4 regions of the Streptomyces sp. NPDC048419 genome follow, and region 2 is predicted to be linked to each of the others. Evidence: riboswitches for the same ligand, from Rfam matches in the RefSeq annotation. Region 2 holds a riboswitch; each other region holds the start of a gene.
The links. Region 2 has a riboswitch for cyclic di-AMP ahead of ACGFYN_RS03450 (M23 family metallopeptidase). Riboswitches for the same ligand answer to the same signal wherever they lie in the genome.
Positions count from the first base shown of each region.

Region 1: another riboswitch for cyclic di-AMP. It lies ahead of ACGFYN_RS27660 (transglycosylase family protein); the one in region 2 lies ahead of ACGFYN_RS03450 (M23 family metallopeptidase).
Region 3: another riboswitch for cyclic di-AMP. It lies ahead of ACGFYN_RS29695 (peptidoglycan DD-metalloendopeptidase family protein); the one in region 2 lies ahead of ACGFYN_RS03450 (M23 family metallopeptidase).
Region 4: another riboswitch for cyclic di-AMP. It lies ahead of ACGFYN_RS16850 (M23 family metallopeptidase); the one in region 2 lies ahead of ACGFYN_RS03450 (M23 family metallopeptidase).

Region 1 covers NZ_JBICXT010000014.1:150,912-155,432, forward strand. The annotation lists gene ACGFYN_RS27650 (cytochrome P450) at 1-311, opposite strand, end outside; gene ACGFYN_RS27655 (transglycosylase family protein) at 518-1,489, shown strand; cyclic di-AMP (ydaO/yuaA leader) riboswitch at 1,685-1,854, shown strand; gene ACGFYN_RS27660 (transglycosylase family protein) at 1,858-2,535, shown strand; gene eno (phosphopyruvate hydratase) at 2,843-4,129, shown strand; gene ACGFYN_RS27670 (septum formation initiator family protein) at 4,258-4,521, shown strand, end outside.
Region 2 covers NZ_JBICXT010000001.1:795,261-799,781, forward strand. The annotation lists gene ACGFYN_RS03440 (HPr family phosphocarrier protein) at 83-364, shown strand; gene ACGFYN_RS03445 (GntR family transcriptional regulator) at 527-1,222, opposite strand; gene ACGFYN_RS03450 (M23 family metallopeptidase) at 1,412-2,188, opposite strand; cyclic di-AMP (ydaO/yuaA leader) riboswitch at 2,201-2,364, opposite strand; gene ACGFYN_RS03455 (M16 family metallopeptidase) at 2,555-3,943, opposite strand; gene ACGFYN_RS03460 (M16 family metallopeptidase) at 3,940-4,521, opposite strand, start outside.
Region 3 covers NZ_JBICXT010000016.1:74,554-79,074, reverse strand. The annotation lists gene ACGFYN_RS29705 (TetR/AcrR family transcriptional regulator) at 1-348, shown strand, start outside; gene ACGFYN_RS29700 (SGNH/GDSL hydrolase family protein) at 399-1,184, opposite strand; gene ACGFYN_RS29695 (peptidoglycan DD-metalloendopeptidase family protein) at 1,454-2,389, opposite strand; cyclic di-AMP (ydaO/yuaA leader) riboswitch at 2,394-2,578, opposite strand; gene ACGFYN_RS29690 (alpha-galactosidase) at 2,856-4,521, opposite strand, start outside.
Region 4 covers NZ_JBICXT010000006.1:350,788-355,308, forward strand. The annotation lists gene ACGFYN_RS16840 (dihydrofolate reductase family protein) at 1-1,130, shown strand, start outside; tRNA gene ACGFYN_RS16845 (tRNA-Met) at 1,180-1,253, shown strand; cyclic di-AMP (ydaO/yuaA leader) riboswitch at 1,574-1,731, shown strand; gene ACGFYN_RS16850 (M23 family metallopeptidase) at 1,743-2,768, shown strand; partial or broken gene ACGFYN_RS16855 (aldo/keto reductase) at 2,923-3,900, shown strand; gene ACGFYN_RS16860 (PrsW family intramembrane metalloprotease) at 3,920-4,521, opposite strand, start outside.

The DNA of each region.
Region 1 (4,521 bases), on a different contig from region 2:
CGCAGCCGGGTGTGGTCCGGCGGGTCGATGTTGAGCAGATGCGTCATCAGGTTGGCACTGCGCTCGCCCGGGATGCCGGTCCTGCTCTTGCCCTGCGCGTCCTCGGCGTGATGGTCGGGGTTCTTCGACAGCCGCCCGTCCGCGAGCGCCTGACGTGCGTCGGCGTAGCGGGTGACCAGCCAGGCCTCGACCCCGCTGGGCAGCTTCGTCCGGTGGACGGGGGCGTGCTCGCGCAGCCAGGCGTAGGCCGGATACGGGTCCGAGGCGAATTCCCAGGTGAAGAGTTCGGGGGCGGGGTTCGGGACGTTCACAGCACGACCGTATCGGCACCGGCCGGTGGCCGGACCACCGCGCGGAACCGGTCAAAGATGACACGCTTTCAACTATGTGATCTTCACGTGATCTACGCGGCATTAACTTGTGACAAGTGATCGTCAGCCGATACGTTCACCCACCAGTGCGCTGTGCCGATCACCATGCGCCGCGCCGGTCAATGCTGTCTCCGAAAGGCCCTTGCATGCTCTCCGGGAACGGTCGACACCGTCGCCCCCGCCAGGCTCCCGCCCTCATCGTCGCGGCCGGTGTGACCGGCTCCGCGATCGCCATCCCGCTCCTCGCCGCCTCCGGCGCGAGCGCCGCCGACGGCGGCAGCACGTGGGACAAGGTGGCGCAGTGCGAGACCGGCGGAGCCTGGAGCCAGGACAACGGCAACGGCCGCTACGGCGGCCTTCAGCTGACCCAGGACGACTGGGACAGGTACGGCGGTCTCGACTACGCCACCCGGCCCGACCTGGCCAGCCGCAACCAGCAGATCGCCGTCGCCCAGAAGGTCCTGGCGGACCAGGGCGTGGGCGCGTTCCACACCTGCGGGCTGACCACCGGGCTGAGCAAGGACTCGGACTCGGCGGACATCGACACCGGTGTGCTGGACGGCGGTTCCGATTCGTCCGACTCCTCCGGGACGTCCGGTTCCCTCGGTCTGTCCAACTCCTCGGGCAACTCGTCCGATGAGTCCTCTTCGTCGGATTCGTCTGGCGACTCGTCCGCGGACGAGTCCTCGAGCCCGTCCCCGTCGGCCTCCACCGACAAGACGGACAACTCCACCGAATCCGATGCATCCGCCTCGCCGTCCAAGTCTCCGCCCCATCGCGCCCCGAGCGCCTCGCAGGGGAGTGACAGCTCACCCACAGACCGGGCGAAGAGGGACGAGTCGGACAACTCCGAGCAGTCGGCGGGCTCTTGGAGCCTGGTCGACACCGGTGCGCTCGGCGGCGGCCGTCACCGTGGCGCGAGCGCCGACGAGGTGAAGGCCGACAGCCGGACGGGCGACACCTACACGGTCCACGCCGGCGACACTCTCGCGTCCATCGCCGACTCCCGTGACGTCAGCGGCGGATGGCGTGCGCTGTACGCCGAGAACAAGAAGGCCATCGGCGCCGACCCGAACCAGATCGTGGCCGGTCAGACCCTGCGACTCGGTAGCGAATAGGGCGAAAACCAACGGGAGTTCACGTCACACTTCGCTCGGTAATGTCCGGTTTGGTGAAAGTGTGGGATGAGTCTCAGAAGCCCTGATCGTCTTTGAATTTCCGCGGACCGCGTGTCTACGGTCTTCACCGCTCGTCAACACGAGCCCCGTCTGCCGCAACGCCGAATCCTGCCAGCGGCCGCACGGGAACAGTCGTCGCGTCAAGCGCCGTAGGCAGGAGCGGGGGACCCAAGGTAAGTGCCCCACCGGGAAGTTGCCGGTGGCGGCTTGGGGTGTAGCCGTGCCGAGCGAGAGCGAGGCGCGACCGGGCAACTCAACCGGCCCGAACCCGACAGCTCACCTCGCAGGCGTCGGTGAGGGGATCAACCATGCTGTTTTCCGGTCAGGGCAAGCACCGTCGTCCTTCCAAGGCCACCCGGGTCGCCGCGTTCGCCGGCATCACCGGTGTCGCCATCGCCGCCCCGCTGATGGCGGCCGGCAACGCCTCGGCCGCCACCGCCTCCGAGTGGGACAAGGTCGCCCAGTGCGAGTCCGGCGGCAACTGGTCCATCAACACCGGCAACGGCTACTACGGCGGTCTGCAGTTCTCCGCCTCCACCTGGGCCGCGTACGGCGGCACCGCCTACGCCCCGCAGGCCAACCAGGCCTCCAAGTCGGCGCAGATAGCCGTCGCCGAGAAGGTTCTCGCCGCGCAGGGCAAGGGTGCCTGGCCGGTCTGCGGCACGGGCCTGTCCGGCGCCGCCTACAACGGTGCCGCCGCCTCGAAGCCGAGCACCACCACCCACTCCGACTCGCAGGCCGCCTCCCGCTCCTCCGAGCGTCCGGCCGCGAAGTCGCAGAAGAGCCAGAAGACCGTCACCACCCCGACCGGCAAGAAGGTCAAGAAGGGCGACGGCGAGTACAAGGTCGTCAAGGGTGACACCCTGAGCACCATCGCCACGAAGCACCACGTCGCCGGTGGCTGGTCGAAGCTGTTCAAGCTGAACAAGGACATCGTCCAGAACGCCGACCTCATCTACCCGGGCCAGCAGCTGCACCTCAAGTGACAGCGGGCCGGTAGCCGGACCCCAGCGCCCTGACAGCCGTGTCCTCCAGCATGGAGGACACGTGAGGGTCCGCCCCCGTCCCCACGGTCTCCCCGCCTCGGTGCGTGTTCCCCCGTACGCACCGGGGCGGGGCTTTTTGTGCCCCGCGCGCGTGCTTCCGCGCCGGTTTTTGTTCCGTTCGGAAACAATTTACTCTCGGTTCTGCTCAAGGGGTGGGCGACCGGCTGGCCGATCGGCCTCGGGCGGTTAGGCTCGTCTCGCAGCGCCACCGCGCTACTGCCGTAGTCGCGTCACATCCATGAAGGAGATGCTCGTGCCGTCCATCGACGTCGTCGTAGCCCGGGAAATCCTGGACTCCCGAGGCAACCCCACGGTCGAGGTCGAGGTCGGCCTCGACGACGGCAGCACGGGTCGTGCCGCCGTCCCGTCCGGCGCCTCCACGGGTGCCTTCGAGGCCATCGAGCTCCGCGACGGCGACCCCAACCGCTACCAGGGCAAGGGCGTCGAGAAGGCCGTCCTCGCCGTGATCGAGCAGATCGGCCCGGAGCTGGTCGGCTACGACGCCACCGAGCAGCGCCTGATCGACCAGGCGATGTTCGACCTGGACGCCACCGACAACAAGGGCTCGCTCGGCGCCAACGCCATCCTCGGCGTCTCCCTCGCCGTGGCCCACGCCGCCTCCGAGGCCAGCGACCTGCCGCTCTTCCGCTACCTGGGCGGCCCGAACGCGCACCTGCTGCCGGTGCCGATGATGAACATCCTGAACGGTGGGTCGCACGCCGACTCGAACGTCGACATCCAGGAGTTCATGATCGCCCCGATCGGCGCGGAGTCCTTCTCCGAGGCGCTGCGCTGGGGCACCGAGGTCTACCACACCCTCAAGAAGGTGCTGAAGAGCAAGGGCCTGGCCACCGGCCTCGGCGACGAGGGCGGCTTCGCCCCGAACCTCGGCTCCAACCGCGAGGCCCTCGACCTCATCCTCGAGGCCATCAAGGAAGCCGGTTACGCCCCCGGCGAGCAGATCGCCCTCGCGCTCGACGTCGCCGCCTCCGAGTTCTACAAGGACGGCAAGTACCTCTTCGAGGGCAAGGAGCGCTCCGCCGCCGAGATGACGGAGTACTACGAGGAGCTCGTCGCGGCCTACCCGCTCGTCTCCGTCGAGGACCCGCTGTTCGAGGACGACTGGGCCGGCTGGAAGGTCCTCACGGACAAGCTCGGCGACAAGGTCCAGATCGTCGGCGACGACCTGTTCGTCACCAACCCGGAGCGCCTGGCCCGCGGCATCGACGACGGCGCCGCCAACGCGCTGCTCGTCAAGGTCAACCAGATCGGCTCGCTGACCGAGACCCTGGACGCCGTCGAGCTGGCCCAGCGCAACGGCTTCAAGTGCATGATGTCCCACCGCTCCGGCGAGACCGAGGACGTCACCATCGCCGACCTCGCGGTCGCCACCAACTGCGGCCAGATCAAGACCGGCGCCCCGGCCCGCTCCGAGCGCGTCGCCAAGTACAACCAGCTGCTGCGCATCGAGGAGATCCTGGACGACGCCGCGGTGTACGCCGGCCGCAGCGCCTTCCCCCGCTTCAAGGGCTGACCAACCTCCGGGCCTGACCAACTTCGAGGGCCCTTCGTGGTCAAGCCCGAGCCAGTCGTACGTACGTCCCCGTACCGGTCCCGTACCGTGTGCGGGGACGTACGCACGTGTGACCGGGAGGCGGGGACATGGCCGTGAAGGACCGGGACCGGTTCTCGACCGCGACCAGGATCAAGCTGCTCGGCGAGCAGACGGCGGCCCGTGTCTACCGTTCGCAGACCAAGCGGCAGGCCCGCCGCTCGCGCCTGACCGGTCGCGCGGCCCTGCTCGCCCTGGTCGTGTGCTCCCTGGTCGTGGCCCTCGCGTATCCCATAAGGCAGTACGTCTCCCAGCGCTCGGAGATCTCCGATCTCCAGCGGCAGAAGCAGCAGGCCCGCGAGCGGGTCGAGCAG
Region 2 (4,521 bases):
CGGAGCGAAGGACCGCTCCGGACATGCTTCACGTTGTGGGAAACTGGTCTAGACAACCCTGAACACCGAAGGGCAGCATCACATGGCTGAGCGCCGCGTCAACGTCGGCTGGGCCGAGGGCCTCCACGCCCGCCCCGCTTCCATCTTCGTCCGGGCCGCCACGGCCGCAGGTATCCCGGTGACGATCGCCAAGGCCGACGGCAACGCCGTCAACGCGGCCTCCATGCTGGCCGTCCTGGGCCTCGGCGCCCAGGGTGGCGAGGAGATCGTCCTCGCCTCCGGCGCCGAGGGCGCCGACGCGGCCCTCGACCGACTGGCGAAGCTGGTCTCCGAAGGCCTCGAGGAACTCCCCGAGACCGTCTGATCACGGCACCACCGAAGGGCTCGTCCGAATTACCGGGCGAGCCCTTCGCATTTCCTCCGCAAGGGAGGCAGAAATTCCGATCAACACCAGTGGAATTCCCGGCCGCGGGCAGCGGAAACAACCCCCCGGCCAATTCCGCCCTCTTTGTATACGGCGCGCATGTTAATGCCGCGGGCCCGTCACGTTTACGGCATGTTGCGAGGTCCTCACACGGTCGGTGCGACCGCCGCCGAGGGCGAACCGCGGCCGGTGCACCGCACCGGAGCGCTCGGCGTGCAGGGTCGTGACCGCACGCGCGCGCTCGCTGTCGCCGCGGGCCACGGCGTCGACGATCGCGCCGTGCTCCGCCCAGGACTCCACGGGGCTGGCGGGCGCCTCCACGGCGTACATCCAGGCGATCTTGTGCCGCAGCTGGGTCAGCATCGAGGTCAGCGCGGGACTGCCGGAGGCCTGGGCGAGCGTCTCGTGGAACCAGCCCTCCAGGGAGCGCAGATCCTCGCTGTTGCCGCGCCTGGCCCGCTCCTGCCCCAGCCTGACCAGGCCGCGCAGGACCTTGAGATGGGCCTCGGTGCGCCGCTGCGCGGCACGGGAGGCGGCGAGCGGCTCCAGGAGCACGCGCATCTCCAGCAGGTCGGCGGCCTCCTGCTCGTTGGGTTCCGCCACGCACGCGCCCGCGTGCCGCCGGGTCACCACGAAGCCCTCCGCCTCCAGGGTGCGCAGCGCCTCACGCACGGGGACGCGCGAGACGCCGTAGCGGCGGGCGAGTAGTTCCTCGGTGAGCCGGCCGCCGCGCTCGTAGACACCCGCGACGATGTCGTCCCGGATCGCCGTGCACACCGAGTGCGCCGGAATACGCATGACGGACCTCCGACTTAATCCCCGCGAAACGCCGATGATTGACGTGCGTTCCGGTGACTCTATTGCACCGGGCCGGAATTTCCGACGGCGGTCCGGAATCCATGCATATTTTTTGGACACGGGGCCGGTGAAACACCGAAAGGCCCCGGCTCGGGAGCCGGGGCCTCGGGGAGATCGCGCGGTGGTGCGTCAGACGTCGACGCCGTGCGAGCGCAGGTAGGCGACGGGGTCGATGTCCGAGCCGTACTCGGGCGTCGTGCGGGCCTCGAAGTGCAGGTGCGGTCCGGTGGTGTTGCCGGTGGAACCGGAGAGACCTATCTGCTGCCCCGGGGTGACCGTCTGGCCCACCGAGACACCGATGGACGACAGGTGGCCGTACTGGGTGTACGTGCCGTCGTGCATCTTGATGACAATCTGGTTGCCGTAGGCGCCGCCCCAGCCGGTCTGGACGACGGTGCCGGCACCGACGGCGTGGACGGTCGTGCCGCTGGCGGCGTGGAAGTCGATGCCCGTGTGGCTGCCGGAGGACCACAGGGAGCCGCCGGTCTTGTAGCCCGTCGAGACGTACGAGTTCGATATCGGGGCGACGAAGCCGTTCAGGCGCCTGCGCTCGGCGGCACGGGCAGCGCGCTGCTTGGCCTCGTGCTCCGCCTTGGCCTTCGCGGCGGCCTTCAGACGCGCGGCCTCCTCGGCGGCCTTCTTGCGGGCGGCCTCCTCGGCGGCGTTCTTCTGGGCCTCGGCCTGGGCGTCGATCTTCGCTGCGATCGTGTTGCCGATGGTGATGACGGGGTTGAGGCCGGTCTGCTCGACGGAGTTCTCGGCAGAGTTCTCCGCGGCGAACGAGGGGGCGGCGAGACCGCCGACGATGCCGGTGGTGGCGAGGGCCGCGACGCCGGCCGCCTGGACGGTGCCGCGCTTGATCCTGCTGGGACGACGGTGCTTCCCGGTGGCGCAGATGAACGCCATGAACTGGCTGGTCCTTTCCTTCCCTCTCGCCTACCGGGTTAGCTGACGGGTTCGGAGCAGGAAGGTCTCCTACGGACCCCCTCGCTTGCGCGCGGGCGTCCGATTCACCCCAGGGACTGCGGTGGGTCCCCGGCTCCCCTGGCTTGCGCCGTACGGGGACTCGGCGATGACTGTCCGGTGCCGCGGGCGCGGCGCACTGCCTGACGAACAGCCCGGACGACGCTAGGCAGAGCGGTCTTCAATTCCCAAACGGAACTCGGCTTTTGTAGCGCATCCCACAGGGCAGACAGGCAACTCTCCCTCAATTCGGACATACAAGGGCCCTGGTGACTCATCGGTCACCAGGGCCCTCACGCGCGCGTGTCCCTACTCCGCGGACACCACGGTGACTTCGCCGATGCCCAGAGCCTCGACGGGCTCCTTGATCTGGGCCGCGTCACCGACGAGGACCGTCACCAGGCGGTCCATCGGGAAGGCGTTCACGGCGGCCGCGGTGGCCTCCACCGTGCCGGTGGCGGCGAGCTGCTGATACAGCGTCGCCTGGTAGTCGTCCGGCAGGTGCTGCTCGACCTGGTCGGCCAGCGTGCTCGCCACGGCCGCGGCGGTCTCGTACTTGAGCGGCGCCACCCCGACGAGGTTCTGCACGGCGACGTCACGCTCGGCGTCGGTCAGGCCGCCCTCGGCCAGCGTGCGCAGCACCGCCCACAGATCCCCGAGCGCCGGGCCCGTGTTGGGCGTGTCGACGGAGCCGCTGATGGCGAGCATCGCTGCGCCCGTGCCGTCCGGGGCGGACCTGAGGACCTGGCCGAACGCGCGCACACCGTAGGTGTAGCCCTTCTCCTCGCGCAGGACGCGGTCCAGGCGGGAGGTGAGGGTGCCACCCAGGCAGTACGTGCCGAGCACCTGCGCGGGCCAGACGCGGTCGTGCCGGTCGGCGCCGACGCGGCCGATGAGCAACTGGGTCTGGACGGCGCCGGGGCGGTCCACGATGACCACGCGCCCGGTGTCGTCGGCGGTCACCGGCGGTACCGGACGGGGCTCGGCCGGGGTGCCCGTCCAGGCGCCCAGGGTGTCCCCGAGCAGGGCGTCCAGGTCGATGCCGGTCAGGTCGCCGACGACCACGGTGGTGGCGGTGGCGGGCCGGACATGGCGGTCGTAGAAGGCGCGTACGGCCGCGGCGTCGATCTTCTCGACCGTCTCCTCGGTGCCCTGGCGCGGTCGCGACATGCGCGAAGTCGCCGGGAACAGCTCCTTGGAGAGTTCCTTGGCGGCACGGCGGGAGGGGTTGGCCAGCTCGTGCGGGATCTCGTCCAGACGGTTGCGGACCAGCCGCTCCACCTCGCTGTCGGCGAACGCGGGCGCCCTGAGGGCGTCGGACATCAGACCGAGCGCCTTGGCCAGGCGGGAGACCGGGACTTCGAGGCTCAGACGGACGCCCGGGTGATCGGCGTGCGCGTCGAGGGTGGCGCCGCAGCGCTCCAGCTCGGCGGCGAACTCCTCGGCGGAGTGCTTGTCGGTGCCCTCCGAGAAGGCCCGCGCCATGATCGTGGCGACGCCCTCGACGGCGGCCGGCTCGGCCTCCAGGGGCGCGTCCAGGGACACCTCCACCGCGACGACCTGCTGGCCGGGGCGGTGGCAGCGCAGAACGGTCATGCCGTTGCCGAGCGCGCCGCGCTCGGGGGCCGGGAACGCCCAGGGCCTGGCCTCGCCGGCCTGGGGCTGCGGGTGGAACTCCATCGTGGCGAGCTCGCTCACTTGGCCGCCTCCTCGTTGTCGTCGCCGGCCTCGACCGTGGCCTCGGCCTCGGGGTCTTCTGGGGGATTCGCGTCCTGGGCGGCCTCGGCCGAGACGGGCTCGTAGACGAGCACCGCGCGGTTGTCGGGGCGCAGGCGGGCCTTGGCGACCTCCTGGACCTCCTCGGGCGTCACCTCCAGGACGCGCTGCACGGCGGTCAGGGCGAGCTGCGGGTCGCCGAACAGGACGGCGAACCGGCACAGTTCGTCGGCGCGGCCCGCGACCGTGCCGAGCCGGTCCAGCCACTCGCGCTCCAACTGGGCCTGGGCGCGCTCCATTTCCTCGGCCGTCGGGCCCTCCTCGGCGAACCGGGCGAGCTCCTCGTCGATGGCGGTCTCGATGACCGGCACCTCGACGTCACCGGACGTCTTCACGTCCAGCCAGCCCAGCGAGGGGGCTCCGGCGAGGCGCAGCAGGCCGAACCCGGCCGCGACGGCCGTACGGTCGCGCCGTACCAGCCGGTTGTAGAGGCGGGAGGACTCGCCGCCGCCCAGGACGGTGAGCGCCAGGTCGGCCGCGTCGCACGCGCGCGTGCCGTC
Region 3 (4,521 bases), on a different contig from region 2:
CGCTGGTACGCGCCGACGGGCCAGGCCAAGGGCTGGCGGCTGTGGATCGAGGGCTGGGCGGCGGCGCTGCGCGAGACAGCGCTGCAGGACGTCACGCGCGATCTCGACAAGCAGTGGAAGGCGGCGCTCGCCGAGGTGATCGCCGAGGGCGTGGCCGCCGACGAGTTCCGCTGCCCGGACCCGCACGGCGCGGCCCTGCGCCTGACGGCCCTGCTCGACGGGCTCGCCGTGCAGATGACGTCGTACGCCGGTGCGATCTCCCGCGCGCGGGCGCAGGAGTGGGTGGACGAGGCCCTGGCGCGCGAACTGGGCCTGGAGCGGAAGGCGTTGACGGCCTCCGAGCGCTGAGCCCCCGCCCGGGGCGGGGGCTCAGGTCACCCTGGTCGGCCTCCGCGGCCTCAAGCCACCTTGGAGATCCGCATCTTGATGTCGTTCGGCGACAGCGTCCCCTTGGCCGTGACGTGGTCCCCGGAGGACTCGCCGCGCAGCCGGCGGCCGATCCAGGGCACCAGGTACTCGCGCGCCCAGTGCACGTCGTCCCGGCGGATCTCCAGGGCGCCGCGGTGCGGGAGCGGCGGCCAGGGCTGGTCCGGGTCGGCCGGCACCTGAAGGCCGAGGACCTGCCCGGCCCGCAGCGCCACGCGCGTGTGCCCCTCGGGCGAGAGGTGGAGCCGGTCGCCGTCCCAGGCCCGGCGATCCTGCACGGTCTTGAGGGACCACAGGTCGAGCACCGGACAGCCGTAGCGGTCCGCGATGGCCCGGACATGGCCGTTGTAGGTGGCGATCTTGCCGCGCAGGTGCTTGAGCACGGGGACGCCCCGGGTGTCGAACCCGGTCGTCACCATGACGGTGCCGGCGACGTCGGTGAGCCGGACGACGGCCCGCTCGAAGCGCTCGGCGACCTCGTCGGGGTCGGTGCCGGGCCGGATGATGTCGTTGCCGCCCGCGCAGAAGGAGATCAGTTCCGGCTTCAGGGCGATCGCCTGGGGCACCTGGTCCGCCACGATCTGGTCGAGCAGTTTCCCGCGCACCGCCAGGTTCGTGTAGCCGAAGTCGCCCTCGGGTCGGCGGTCCGCGAGGAGCACCGCGAAACGGTCGGCCCAGCCGACGAACGCCCCGTCGGGGCCGGGGTCGCCGACGCCCTCGGTGAAGCTGTCCCCCACCGCAACGTACGACCCGATCACTGCTCTGCTGTCACTCTTCGAATCGTCTGCCACATCGACCGATGATCCACCTTCGAATGTGACCTACGCGACCGTAAGAAAGCGTCAGAAGGGCTTGACGGGCGGTGAGATAAGACACTTCTAAAGTGTTCGCCAAGCTCGGAATAACCACCTGGCCGGCGCTGTTGCCGTCTCAACTGCCGCACCTGTGCGCGGACATACCGAAGGCCGGACCCGGGGATCGAGGGTCCGGCCTTCGGTGGCGTGTCAGGCAGGTTGCCGCCGGGGGGTCAGCCGACGGTGACGCCCTTCGAGCGGAGGTAGGAGACCGGGTCCACGTCGGAGCCGTAGTTCGGCGTGGTGCGGATCTCGAAGTGCAGGTGCGGGCCGGTCACGTTGCCGGTCGCGCCGGAGAGGCCGAGCTGCTGTCCCGCGGTCACGGCCTGGCCGGCCGAGACGGATATCTGGGACAGGTGGCCGTACTGCGCGTAGTGGCCGTCGGCCAGCTTGATGATGACCTGGTTGCCGTACGCACCGCCCCAGCCGGCGGAGACGACCGTGCCGGTGCCGACCGCCTTGACGGTGGTGCCGGTCGGGACGACGAAGTCGACGCCGGTGTGGTAGCCGCTGGACCACATGCTGCCGGCCACCTTGTAGCCGGTGCCGATGGCGGAGCTGTTCACCGGGAGGGTGAAGCCGCTGCCGGTGGTCTCGGAGGCCTGCGTCGCGGTGGTCTTCTTCACCGTCGACTTCTTGACGGCCGACTTCTTGACGGCTGGCTTCTTGGCCGAGGCCTTCGGGGCGGCCGAGGACTTGGTGGCGTCCGGAGCGGCCTTCTTGCCGAGCGTGAGCTTCAGGCCCGGGTGGATCAGCGACGGGTCGTCGCCGACGGCCTGGCGGTTGTCCGAGTAGACCTTCTTCCAGCCACCGGCCACGTGCTGCTCATCGGCGATCTTCGAGAGATAGTCGCCGGACCGTACCGAATAGGTCCGAACGCCGTTGTGATTCACGGCACTCTTCTTCTCGGTGGCCTTCTTCTCGGCACCCGGAAGGGACTGGACGGCCTTTTGCGAAACCGACTGGGAAACGGAGTCCGCAGTGGCGGCGTGGGCGCCGGTGGCACCCATCAGCGGGAGCGCGAGCGCGGCGCCACCGGTTCCGGCTACGGCGATGGTGCGGGTGAAGCGCAGGGACTTCGGACGGCGGTGCTTACCCTTCGCGGGCATGACGAATTCCTCTCCGGCGCCTACGAGGTGAGCTGTCGGGTGCGGACTGGAGATGCCCGGCCGCGCGTTTGACGCGGCTTTACCCCAAGCCGTTCCGGGAACCGGAACAGGCGGTCATACCTGTGGGTCCCCCGTTCCTGCCGTTCACGGGTGAGTTGTGCGGGCACCGGGCAGCGGCAGGATTGGGCGTCCGTCCGGATCGGTGGCGAACGTAAGCGACGAAGACGCAAAGGGACAAGTGACGGTTCCCTGTGAAAGCGTTTCTGTTGATCCTTAATGGGAAATAGTGGTGACCCTGCGTGGATTACGGGAGCGTCTTCCCGTCGAATTCCCTTGTGAAGCACGTGAATTACGTGAACATGACGGACCACGTTCGGTCACGGATATGACGCTCCTCACGCGCCTTCCCGCCAGGAGGCCTTATTCCGGAGCGAGTTACACCAATGCCCCAATACGGACACAACGCTCACATGCGGCGCAGCCGGAAGACCGCCGCGTCGAGATCGCCTCGCAGGCCGGTGCGCAATCCGTGATGCAGAAGTACGGCACCTCTATGGATTTCGCCCGTTTCAGGGCATTCGTACGAGGCTGCCGGGTCGAGACCCTTCAGCCGCAGCGCGGGCACGGGCTCGCCGTAGCTCTGCGCCTGGAGCCAGGCGAGGACGACCGCCTCGTCCCCGCGCACGTACTGCACCGCGCTCAGCCCGCCCGTCGGCGGCCGCAGCCGGTACAGGTCGCCGTGCTGCACCAGAGGGCGGATCTCCTTGTAGAGGGCGACCCACTCCCCCGCCTCGGCCAGCTCCTCCTCGCTCCAGCGGGTGAGGTCGCCGCCGACGCCGAGCACGCCGGCCATGGAGCTGACGAAGCGGAAGCGCAGCGAGCTCACTCGGCCGTTGAGCTGGGTGTTGGGACTGTCGGTCACCCAGGCGGCCATCACGCGCGCGGGGTGGATCTGGCTGAAGCCGTGCTGGATGGCGAGCCGGTCGAGCGGGTCGGTGTTGTCGGACGTCCACACCTGGTCCGTGCGGCTCATGATCCCGAGGTCGATGCGGCCGCCGCCGCCCGAGCACGACTCGAAGGCGACACCGGGGTGGGCCGCGCGCAGCCGGTCCAACAGCGCGTACAGGGCGTGGACATGGTCGGTCCACAGCCGCTGCGGATAGGGCTCGCCGGGCCAGCCCGCATCGGTGAAGGCGCGGTTGAAGTCCCACTTCACGTAGTCGATCGGGGCACTGGAGAGCAGCGTGTCGAGCTGCTGCCACAGATAGTCCTGGACGTCCTCGCGGGCCAGGTTCAGTACGAGCTGATTGCGCAGTTCCGTCCTCTTTCGTCCCGCTTGGAACTGGACCCAGTCGGGGTGCTCGCGGTACAGGTCGCTGTCCGGGTTGACCATCTCGGGCTCGACCCAGATGCCGAACTGCATGCCGAGGGAGTGCACATGATCCGCCAGGGGCTTCAGCCCCTTCGGGAAGCGGTCGGGGTTGGGCGTCCAGTCGCCGAGTCCGGCCCGGTCGCTGGTGCGTCTGCCGAACCAGCCGTCGTCGACGACGAACAGCTCGACGCCGATCGCGGCGGCCCGCCGGGCGAGGGCGGACTGCTGCTCCTCGGAGATGTCGAACTCCGTGGCCTCCCAGGAGTTGAACAGCACCGGCCGGTCCCGGTCCGCGTGCGGGATCACGTACGCGCGCTGGTAGGCGTGCCAGGCGCGGCTCGCACCCCCGAAGCCGCCGTCGCTCCACAGGCCGGCGAAGACAGGTGTCGTGTACGACTGTCCCGACTCCAGACGCAGCAGTCCGGAGTCGTCGTGCCCGGCACCGCCGGTGATCTGCACGCGCGCGTCCGGCAGCTGTGCCACGGCTATCCGCCAGGAGCCGGACCAGCCGAGCGCGCAGCCGTAGACCTCGCCGTGCTCCTCGGTCGCATCGGTGTCGAGGGCGACCCAGGGCAGATGCTGGTGCCCGGTGTGGCCGCGGCGGCTGCCGACGACCTTCTCGCCGTAGGTGAGGGGCGAGGCGGCCGGCCGGGACTCGGCGGCCCAGCGCCCATGCAGCTGTGACAGCCGCCAGCCCACACGCTCGGGAAGGGTCCAGGTCGCCGCATCGGCCCGCAGCAGCTCCAGCGCGGGCCCCTCG
Region 4 (4,521 bases), on a different contig from region 2:
CGTACCCCCACGTCCTGCTGTCCGCAGCCGTCTCCCTCGACGGCTACCTCGACGACACCGGCCCCGAACGCCTCCTGCTCTCCGGCCCCGCCGACTTCGACCGCGTGGACGAGGTGCGGGCCTCGGTCGACGCGATCCTCGTCGGCGCCGGCACCATCCGCGCCGACAACCCGCGGCTGCTGGTCAACTCGCCGCAGCGCAGGGCCGCCCGGGTGGCCGCCGGCCGGCCCGAGTACCCCCTCAAGGTCACCGTCAGCGGCTCCGGCGAACTGGACCCGGACGCCAAGTTCTGGCACACCGGCGGCGACAAGCTCCTCGTCACGACCGACAAGGGGGCCCAGCGGGCCCGCGCGCTCGGCCTCGCCGCCGACGTCGTCGCGCTCGGCCCCGACCTCGACTGGCGCACGCTCCTCGCGCATCTGCACGGCGAACGCGGCGTACGGCGCCTGATGGTCGAGGGCGGCGGCACGATCCACACCCAGCTGCTCCAGCAGGGCCTCGCCGACGAACTCCAGCTCGTCCTCGCCCCGCTCTTCGTGGGCGACCCGGACGCGCCCCGCCTCTTCGGCCCCGGCGCCTACCAGGGCGGCCGGCTGCGCCTGACGGAGACCCGGCGGATCGAGGACGTCGTCCTCATGCGCTACGAGCCCACCGCCCCCGGCGCCGGCCCCCTGCCCACCGCCGCCGACCACCACTGGCTGGCCCTCGCCTGCGAGCTGGCGGCGCTGTGCCCGCCCTCCCGCACGGCCTTCAGCGTGGGCGCGGTGATCGTCGCCGCCGACGGCACGGAACTCGCCCGCGGGCACTCGCGCGAGGACGGCGACCCCGTCGTGCACGCCGAGGAGGCGGCCCTGGTCAAGCTCGACCAGGCCGATCCGAGGCTGGCGTCGGCCACGGTCTACAGCAGCCTGGAGCCCTGCACCCACCGCGCGTCCCGGCCGAAGCCGTGCGCCCGGCTGATCCTCGACGCGGGCGTAGGGCGGGTGGTCACGGCCTGGCGGGAGCCCGACACCTTCGTCGCGGACGCGGACGGCAGCGGCCTGCTGGCGGCCGAGGGCGTGGAGGTGGTCGTGCTGGAGGAACACGAGGAGCAGGCCAAGGCGCCGAACCGCCATCTGCCGGGCTTCTGAGCCGTGGCGTCGACGACCCCGCGGATGGCGTATGCTGGTGTCACACCGACGCGGGGTGGAGCAGCTCGGTAGCTCGCTGGGCTCATAACCCAGAGGTCGCAGGTTCAAATCCTGTCCCCGCTACTCAAGGCTCAGGGCCGGAATCCGGAAACGGATTCCGGCCCTGAGTGTTTCCCGCCCAGGAGTGTCCTTCGGGATGCCGGCACAGGGGCTCGTCACATGTGGTGACCGGGCGACCGCTTTCCGCATAACGACTGACACACCGTCAGAACGGGCGGGGTTTACGGGGTGAGGTCAACTCGCCCGTTTTTCGCCTCTCTTGGTCCGTACGTCCAGGCCAAGAAGCATTAATGATCAAGCAGAACAGCTTGGAATCAGCACCCCGCGTCTATTAACGTTCGATAACGCAGCGCGGTCGTCCCAGCCGTCACAAGAGTCGGCTCCGTGCGCACGCGCCGAATCCCGCAAGGGAACCGGGGAACCACCACCCAGGGGTGAATCGCATGGATACCGCCGTGGAGGCACGGCTGGTATACGCGCGTAGGAGACCTTCCTGCTCCGAACCCGTCAGCTAACCCGGTAGGCGAGAAGGAAGGAAAGGAGCGCGCCCACGTGGCGTCCAACCCGCCTGCCCCGGCAGCACCGTTCGTGCCGAGCACCGAGCCCTTCGGCTTCCCCGGTCCCCGTTCCGACGAGGGTCCGTGGGAGGAGTGGAACCCCACCGAGGAGTCCCTCCAGCCGGTCCGCGGCCGGCACCGTGTCGCCAAGCAGCGCGGCGGTGGACTCGCCCGCAGCTCCACGGTCCTCGGCGTCGGCGTCATAGCCGCCGTCGGCGCGGGCGGCATGGCCAGCGCCAACACCGGCAAGCCGCCGGTTTCCATCTCCATGCCCGACCTGGGCTCCGTGGGCCACATGTTCGGCGGCTCCACCGAGACACCCAAGGGCTCGGCCACCGCGCTCAGCACTGTCGGGGTGACCACCAAGGACACCGACCAGGGCGCCAAGGACGCCGGTCAGGCGCTGCGCGACCGCATCATGGCGCAGGCCGAGAGCCAGCAGGTGCAGGTCGACAGCAAGGCCCGGTCCGTCACCGAGGCGGCCATCGCCAAGCAGGCCGGCGACGCCGCCGAGAAGGCGGAGAAGGAGGCCGCGGCCAAGGCCGCCGCCGCCAAGGAGAAGGCCGAGGCGAAGGCCAAGAAGGCGGCCGAGGCCGCGCGTCTGGCCGAACTGGCCAAGCAGTACAAGCTTCCGGTCGTGTCCTACACGATCACCGGCACCTTCGGGCAGCCCGGCTCCATGTGGTCCTCCGGCTACCACACGGGCCTCGACTTCGCCGCCCCCACGGGCACGCCCATCAAGGCCGTCCACAGCGGCAAGGTGACCGAGGCCGGCTGGGCCGGGGCCTACGGCTACCGCACGATCATGACCCTCGACGACGGCACGGAGCTGTGGTTCTGCCACCAGTCGTCGATCAGCGTGAGCGTGGGCCAGCAGGTCAGCACGGGCGAGGTCATCGGCCGGATCGGCGCCACCGGCAATGTGACCGGGCCGCACCTGCACCTCGAGGTCCACCCGAACGGCCAGGCCGAGGGCATCGACCCGATGACGTGGCTGCGCGGCAAGGGCCTCACCCCCTGATCCACGCCCGGACCCCGGTGGTCCTGGCGGCCTCCCCCCGACGTCAGGGCTGCCGGCGGACGTGCGCGCGTCCGCCGGTCGCACGCTCCGTGTTCACGTGATCTTTGCGGCGCCGACGGAATGGGCCGCTCCGGCGCATTCGTTGGCGTAAGGCATGACGTCCCCTACTCTGCGCCGGCTCGGCTCCTCCGGCCTCGAGGTCTTCCCGCGCTGCCTCGGCGGCAACGTCTTCGGCTGGACCGCCGACGAGGCCACGTCCTGCTCGACGCCTACGCGGCCGCCGGCGGCAACTTCCTCGACACCGCCGACTCCTACTCGGCGTGGATCGACGGCAACCAGGGCGGCGAGTCCGAGACGATCATCGGGTGGGGGTCCCCCCGCTCGAGCGGAGCCGAGAGTGCGGGAGGGGCAGGGCGCGCGGCAACCGCGACGACGTGGTCATCGCGACCAAGGTCAGCGGGCACCCCGAGTTCCCGGGCCTGACGGCCGCCAACATCAAGGCCGCCGCGGACGCCTCCCCGCGCCGCCTGGACACCGATCACATCGACCTCTACTACACGCACTTCGACAAGCCGGAGGTGCCGGTCGAGGAGATCGTCGGCGCACTCGACGAACTGGTGCGGGCCGGCAAGATGCGGCACATCGCCGCCTCCCACATCTCGGCCGACCGGCTGCGCGCGTCGCTGGACTTCTCCGACCGCGAGGGCCTGGCCAAGTACGTGGCATTGCAGCCCCACTACAACCTGGTCCCACGCGACACCTACGAGGGCGAGCTCCAGGACGTGGCAGCGCGCTACGGCCTCGCGGCCGTCCCGTACTACGCCCTCGCCGCGGGCTTCCTCACCGGCAAGTACCGGCCCGGCACCCGGTCGACGGCGCCCGGGCGGGCCGGGTGGCGCAGTACCTGGGCAGCGAGCGGGGGCAGCGGGTCCTGACGGCGCTCGACGAGATCGCCCGCGCGCACGACGCCCAGGTGCCCGCGGTCGCCCTGGCCTGGCTCACCGCTCAGCCGACGGTCGCCGCACCGATCGCGTCCGCCCGCACGGTGGAGCAGCTGCCGGCGCTGCTGGAGGTGGGGGAGCTGACCCTCACGGAGGCGGAGGTCGCGCGGCTGACGAAGGCGTCGGCCTGATCACACGGGCGGGCGGACCCTACGACTGGTACGGGTTGTACGCGGGGTTCGGTATCGCGGGGTATCCGTACACCCCGTACACCGGCCAGGGCGGCGCGACCACGGGGACCGCGGGCGCCGTCGCGCGCGCCGCGTAGTCCAGCGCCGGACGCGACACCTCGCGCCGCCGCCACAGCTCGTACAGCAACTCCCGTTCCCTCACGACGAAGTCCGCGCCGGCGCGGCCGCACCGGCCCCGGTGCCGCAGGAAGGCCAGCGAGGTCGCGTACGCCTCGTACTGGGTGACCTGGCGTGCCGCGGGCCGGCCGCCGTAGTGGGCGGCGTAGTCGCGGGCCAGCCGGCGGGCCCGCATCGAGCCGAGGGCGTAGGGCTCGGCGGGGGAGAGCCAGCCGGCCACGGCGTAGGCGGGCAGTTCCTCGCGCACGGTGCGCAGTTCGCGCTGGCGTGTCCAGATCACCAGCCAGGTCAGCAGGCCGAACGCCGGGACCATGAAGGCGGCGTAGACGGCGAAGAACCCGTACTCGCCGAAGGTCGACGAGCCGTTCCAGATCGCGTGCATGCCCATCGCGAGCAGCAGGCCGGAGAGCGGGACCAGGATCCGCCGCAGATGCTGGCGCTCCG